Linked DNA regions of Tolumonas auensis DSM 9187. Each later gene encodes a partner of the first gene's protein in a complex. Links are inferred from orthologs where the notes say so. Each region holds a gene or a part of one and is shown in the gene's direction. Other genes may lie near its edges. The genes, in order: rne and eno.

What was found.
Region 2: the proteins of rne (region 1) and eno are in contact, whole or in part, in a solved structure (PDB 2FYM), measured with the Escherichia coli proteins. The link is inferred for Tolumonas auensis DSM 9187 from one-to-one orthologs.

What each region holds. Positions count from the first base shown.
Region 1 is NC_012691.1:2,407,686-2,411,379, forward strand. Bases 93-3,462 are described here. They hold rne (ribonuclease E), read left to right. Parts: upstream 93-409; coding sequence 410-3,262; downstream 3,263-3,462. Other genes in these bases: TOLA_RS11180 (FNR family transcription factor), read left to right, coding at 3,412-3,462. In the rest of the region: 23S rRNA pseudouridine(955/2504/2580) synthase RluC, read right to left, coding at 1-86; more of TOLA_RS11180, read left to right, coding at 3,463-3,694. UniProt on the Escherichia coli protein: Endoribonuclease that plays a central role in RNA processing and decay. Required for the maturation of 5S and 16S rRNAs and the majority of tRNAs. Also involved in the degradation of most mRNAs.
Region 2 is NC_012691.1:3,005,452-3,008,658, reverse strand. What follows is about bases 153-3,035. They hold eno (phosphopyruvate hydratase), read left to right. Parts: upstream 153-884; coding sequence 885-2,186; downstream 2,187-3,035. Other genes in these bases: ispD (2-C-methyl-D-erythritol 4-phosphate cytidylyltransferase), read left to right, coding at 2,605-3,035; ftsB (cell division protein FtsB), read left to right, coding at 2,284-2,601; TOLA_RS14020 (CTP synthase), read left to right, coding at 153-796. In the rest of the region: more of TOLA_RS14020, read left to right, coding at 1-152; more of ispD, read left to right, coding at 3,036-3,207. UniProt on the Escherichia coli protein: Catalyzes the reversible conversion of 2-phosphoglycerate (2-PG) into phosphoenolpyruvate (PEP). It is essential for the degradation of carbohydrates via glycolysis.

The sequences.
Region 1 (3,694 bases):
TGAGTTTTCAAAAAGTTATCTATGCGTTGTCCATCTTGCTCAGCATCAATAGTGATGAACTGTACGCCAGGATTTGTATTATTCATGTATTAATTCTAACTCAGCCATTGATGATTGTCGCAAACTCATTACAGCATGCCTTGCGCTGCTTCAACGGAAAATGGAATAATGAAGTGATTTTCTATATAAAGCGTAAGGCTGGTTGTTGCCTACGTATCAGAAAATCATCGATTCTTCACTCGCCCCCTTGTCGCAAGGGAGGAAACATGAACGCACCTAAAAGTGCGCCTCACGCATGTCCCAACCGGGAGGTTGCCAATACATGCCATTAAGACCCGAGGCCGGTAGTGTCTGTTTCAAGCAACGGTGAAGTACATAATCAAAACAATTTACAAAAACAGAGATTTGAATGAAAAGAATGCTTATTAACGCAACTCAGGAAGAAGAGTTGCGTGTAGCCCTCGTTGATGGGCAGCGTATTTATGATCTGGATATTGAAAATCCGGGCCATGAGCAGAAAAAAGCCAACATTTACAAAGGGAAAATCACTCGTATCGAGCCAAGTCTGGAAGCAGCCTTCGTTGATTATGGTGCTGAGCGCCATGGTTTCCTGCCGCTCAAAGAGATTGCCCGCGAATATTTTCCTGAAAACTATACCTTCCACGGTCGCCCTAATATCAAAGAAGTGATCAAAGAAGGTTTAGAAGTTATCGTTCAGATTGATAAAGAAGAACGTGGCAATAAAGGTGCTGCGTTAACTACCTTTATCAGTCTGGCTGGCAGCTATCTGGTTCTGATGCCGAATAACCCCCGCGCCGGTGGTATTTCCCGCCGGATTGAGGGTGATGAACGTACTGAACTGAAAGAAGCCATGAACGGTCTGGAAGTCCCGTCCGGAATGGGATTGATTGTTCGTACCGCAGGCGTCGGTAAATCACAGGAAGAACTGGAGTGGGATCTGAATATCCTGCTGAAACACTGGAATGCTATCAAAACAGCATCCAGCAACCGGGCAGCGCCATTCCTGATCCATCAGGAAAGTAACGTTATTGTTCGCGCTATTCGTGACTATCTGCGCCGGGATATCGGTGAAATCCTGATTGATAGTGAAACCATTTTTGAACGAGCTAAACAACATATTGAATTGGTTCGTCCGGATTTCGTCAATCGCGTAAAACTGTATAAAAGTGAAATTCCACTTTTCACTCATTTCCAGATCGAAAGTCAGATTGAATCTGCTTTCCAGCGTGAAGTGCGTTTGCCATCCGGTGGTTCAATCGTTATTGATCCGACCGAAGCGCTGACTTCTATTGATATCAACTCATCCCGGGCAACCAAGGGTGGTGATATTGAAGAAACGGCTCTGCAAACCAATCTGGAAGCAGCCGATGAAATCGCCCGTCAATTGCGTCTGCGCGATTTAGGTGGGTTGATCGTTATCGACTTTATCGATATGACGCCTGTCCGCCATCAGCGTGAAGTTGAAAATCGTCTGCGTGATGCCGTGCGTCAGGATCGTGCACGTATTCAGTTAGGCCGTATTTCCCGCTTCGGGCTGCTGGAATTATCCCGTCAGCGTTTACGTCCTTCACTGAATGAGTCCAGTACTCATGTCTGCCCGCGTTGCAGTGGTCAGGGTTTCATCCGTGACAATGAATCGCTGGCACTGAGTATCCTGCGTCTTATCGAAGAAGAAGCACTGAAAGATAATACTGAGCAGGTTATTGCTCAGGTTCCTGTTGATGTTGCCGCTTATTTGCTTAACGAAAAACGTCAGGCAGTGCTAACGCTCGAACAACGCCACAAAGTTCAGTTGCTGATTATTCCAAATACTCGTTTGGAAACGCCACACTTTGAAGTGTCTCGTTTCCGTTCAGGCGAAGAAAGCGATGCACTCAGTTATGAATTAAAAACTGAAGCTCCGGTTGAAGAATATCAACCAAAACCACAGCAGATTATTGCACCGGCAGAACAACCAGCCTTGCAGGGTTTCGTTGCACCGAGTGTACCGGCTCCAACGCCAGTTAATACCCCAACTCCGGTTGTCGCAAAACCAGCAGCTGAAGGTTTACTGTCACGCCTATTCGGCTTTATTGGTGCATTATTTAAAGGTTCTGCTGAAACTCAGGTAGCAGAAGAAAAACCACCGGTTAAAGAGCGTCCGCAACCGCGTCGTCGTGATAACCGCAATAATAACCGTAAACGTAATACCTCCTATGCTGCGCGTAACCGTGAAGAAGATGTTGCTGGTACTGCAGCACCAGAAGAAAAAACTCAGACCACTCCGGTTCGTCAGCCTCGTCGCCCTCGACAAGACCGGGCGGAACGAACTGACCGACCTTCTGTACGTGACAATAACGTTGAAAAAGAGTCGCCAGCAGTTAAACCTGAGCGTACGCCTAAAGAACGTAAGCCACGCAATGAAGTACCTGCACCTGCTGCAGTGGCTGAAGAACAACAGGATGTATCCCGTAAAGAACAGCGTGTTGAAGAACGTCGTGAACGCCGCAATATGCGTAAGAAAGTACGGATAAGCGATGAAACAGTCCAAACTGAGATTGTTGCAGCGAAGCCTGAAACTGAAACAGTAGTGGCAGAAGCACAACCTCGTACACGCCGTCGCCGCAATAACGCTGAACGGAATGCGGAAGAAAAAGCAATTCAGACTGTAACGTCCACCGAGACAGTTTCTGAAGCACCAGTTCAGGAACAGGCTGTGGAAACGGTAGTTGTGACAGAAGTAATTCCACAGCAACAAGCTGATGCTTTGCCTCAGGTAGTCGTTTCTGAAAGCCCTGTTGAAACACCAGTTGTTGCGGAAACATCGCTGGTAGCAGAACCTGCAGAAAAAACCGAAGTGACGGTGATTGAGTCACCTGAAGCAGCGGTAGTTACTGAACAGGCTGCTTCTGATATGCAGACAACAGCAGAGACCATTATCGCTGTGGAAATAGCAGCACCTGTCGTTGTGATTGCTGAACCCGTAGCAGTGGAAGAAACAGTTAAATCAGAACCTGTTGTTATCAGCACCGCAACTGCGGTTGTTGTTAATAAACCCAAGGCTCATGGTTTGATTGAACGTGTCCGTTTTGCTAATGCTGCAATGACTCGTCCTGCCGAAATGCCTTTACCACCAGCTCAGCCAAAAGGAGATTATCCTCCTTATGAGCGTAAGCCGGTAAATGGTAGTGGCCGTGCAGCAGGCACTTCTACTCTGAAGCAACAGGCATCAGCTCCAGCCGGACGCCCTGAAGCCCGATAAGACTCAAAATCCGCCGTTGTCATATTCAACGGCGGATTTATTTACCGATACCCTTACGTTCACAGATAAAAGCTCATCATTATTGCTACCCAAACCACCCCGGTTAATGGTATATTTTTGACTAAAATCAAAAATCAAATAGCGTCAAGATGATCCAGGACAAAGCAAAAGCTAAAAGACCTCCATCGTGTGGCGGTACTATTCATTGTCATGATTGCAGTATCAGCCAACTCTGCATCCCTTTTTCGCTTAACACCTCCGAATTAGACCTTCTTGACTCCATCATTGAACGAAAAAAACCCATCCAGAAAGGCGAAACATTATTTAAAGCCGGTGATGAGTTAAAATCGTTATTTGCTATTCGTTCCGGAACAGTTAAGTCTTATACAATTACCGAGCAAGGTGATGAACAGATAACTGGCTTTCATTTAG
Region 2 (3,207 bases), 600 kb from region 1 along the record:
TCAGGAAGCCAATCCAACTGGTGAAGTCACTATTGGTATGGTCGGTAAATACGTTTCTCTGCCGGATGCTTATAAATCAGTTAACGAAGCCCTGAAACACGCAGGTCTGAAAAACCGTTTGAGCATCAATATCCGCTACATCGACTCTCAGGATCTGGAAACCAAGGGTCTGGAAGTTCTGGATGGTCTGGATGCGATCCTGGTTCCTGGTGGTTTCGGTGAGCGTGGTGTCGAAGGTAAGATCCTGGCAGCACAATATGCGCGTGAAAACAAGATTCCTTACTTAGGTATCTGTCTGGGTATGCAGGTTGCGCTGATTGAATTCGCGCGCCATGTTGCCGGTATGGATGGTGCACATTCTTCCGAATTTAAGCGTGATACACCTTATCCGGTCGTTGGTCTGATCACTGAATGGATCGACGAAGAAGGTAAAGTGGAAGTGCGCACCGAAGGTTCTGATCTGGGCGGCACCATGCGTCTGGGTTCGCAACTGTGTCATTTGGTGGAAGGCTCTAAAGTTCGCGCATTGTATGGTAGCGACACCATTCAGGAACGTCATCGTCATCGTTACGAAGTGAACAATACTCTGTTGCCGAAGATCGAAGCGGCTGGTCTGAAAGTCACCGGTTTGTCTGCAGACAAGAAACTGGTAGAAATTGTTGAAAACCCTGATCACCCATGGTTCGTAGCAGTACAGTTCCATCCGGAATTTACCTCTACACCTCGTGACGGGCATCCTCTGTTTGAAGGCTTCATTCAGGCCGCAGGGGAATACATGAAAAGACACCTAAATTAATCGACAATAACCGTGGTTGTGGCATATTGCGGCAACTGCATTTTATAACTTTGTTTGTTGTTTATTTCTTAAAACGAGGATTGATAATATGTCTAAAATCGTCAAAGTGATTGCTCGCGAAATCATCGACTCACGCGGTAACCCTACTGTTGAAGCTGAAGTGCACCTGGAAGGTGGTTTCGTAGGTATGGCTGCTGCTCCGTCTGGTGCATCTACCGGCTCTCGCGAAGCACTGGAACTGCGTGACGGTGACAAAGCTCGTTTCCTGGGTAAAGGTGTTCTGAAAGCTGTTGGCGCTGTAAACGGCCCAATCGCTGCTGCCCTGCTGGGTAAAGACGCTCAGGATCAAGCTGCTATCGACCAGATCATGATCGACCTGGATGGTACTGAAAACAAATCTAACTTCGGTGCTAACGCAATCCTGGCTGTGTCTCTGGCGAATGCTAAAGCGGCTGCTGCTGCTAAAGGCCTGCCACTGTACGCTCACATCGCTGAGCTGAACGGTACTCCAGGTGTTTACTCTATGCCTCTGCCAATGATGAACATCATCAACGGTGGCGAGCACGCAGACAACAACGTAGACATCCAGGAATTCATGATCCAGCCTGTTGGCGCTAAGACCCTGAAAGAAGCAGTTCGCATGGGTGCTGAAGTGTTCCACAACCTGGCTAAAGTTCTGAAATCTAAAGGCTACAACACTGCAGTTGGTGATGAAGGTGGTTTCGCTCCTAACCTGAAATCTAACGCTGAAGCACTGGAAGTTATCGCTGAAGCTGTTGCTGCTGCTGGCTATGTGCTGGGTAAAGACGTTACTCTGGCGATGGACTGCGCTGCATCTGAATTCTACGATGCTGAGAAGAAAGAATATAACCTGAAAGGCGAAGGTCGTATCTTCACCTCTAACGGTTTCTCTGACTTCCTGGAAGACCTGACTACCAAATTCCCAATCGTTTCTATCGAAGACGGTCTGGACGAATCTGATTGGGAAGGCTTCGCTTACCAGACTCAGAAACTGGGTAAAAAAATCCAGATCGTTGGTGACGACCTGTTCGTAACTAACACCAAGATCCTGAAACGTGGTATCGACAACGGTATCGCTAACTCAATCCTGATCAAATTCAACCAGATCGGTTCTCTGACCGAAACTCTGGCTGCGATCAAAATGGCTAAAGACGCTGGTTACACTGCAGTTATCTCTCACCGTTCAGGTGAAACTGAAGATGCAACCATCGCTGACCTGGCTGTTGGTACCGCTGCTGGCCAGATCAAAACTGGTTCTATGAGCCGTTCTGACCGTGTTGCTAAATACAACCAGCTGATTCGTATCGAAGAAGCTCTGGGCGCTAAAGCACCGTTCAACGGTCTGAAAGAAGTGAAAGGTCAGGCTTAATTCCTGTATTCGCTTAAAAAATGATGAAGCCCCGCCAATTGGCGGGGCTTTCTTTTATGTTGGAATATGGGAAACTATGTCTCCAGGAGGAGACGCCATGCGCCTGTTTACCCTTATCCTGATGGTTGTGTTGGCGTTAGTGCAACGTCAGCTCTGGTTCGGGAAAAACGGACTCGTTGAGTATCGACAAGTCTCAGAAAATTTATTACGCCGGCAGGCTGATAATCAGAAACTGCAGGAACGTAATATGCTGCTTAAAGAAGATATTGAAGACCTGAAAAGTGGTCTGGAAGCCATTGAAGAATTAGCCCGAAATGATCTGGGTTTTATTAAATCCGGAGAAACTTTTTATCGGGTACTGCCTCGTGACAGTGCCGGACAAAATAAACAAAGCTCACTACCGAAGAGTGATTAAGTCATGCAGACATTTACCGCCGTAGTGCCCGCCGCAGGCCGGGGAAGCCGGATGCAGGCTAATAAGCCGAAACAATATTTGCATCTGGGTGATAAAACGATCATCGAGCATACGTTAACCCGCTTGCTGGCTCATCCGCAGATTGAAAAAATTGTTGTGGTGATCGCCGATGATGATCACTATTTTTCCTCGCTGCCCCTGGCGAATCATCCCCGGATTGAAGTAACGCTGGGGGGGCCGGAACGGGCAATATCGGTATTAAATGGTCTGTCCTCAGTTGAAACAGACTGGGTGCTGGTGCATGACGCTGCACGGCCCTGCATTACGCAGTCTGATCTGGATGCTTTAATGGCTGCGGCGGAACTCGGTGAGGACGGCGCTATTCTGGCGGTTCCGGTTAAAGACACCATGAAACGTTCCGACTCACAGCAACGGATTGAAGAAACAGTAGAAAGAGGTCACCTCTGGCATGCGTTAACACCGCAAATGTTTCCTACTCAGCAGTTGGCTGATGCAATTGATGCCGGACTGACTCAGTCAATCGTATTAACAGACGAAGCTTCAGCGATGGAGCGGGCAGGATTCAAGCCTCTTCTGGTTGCAGGG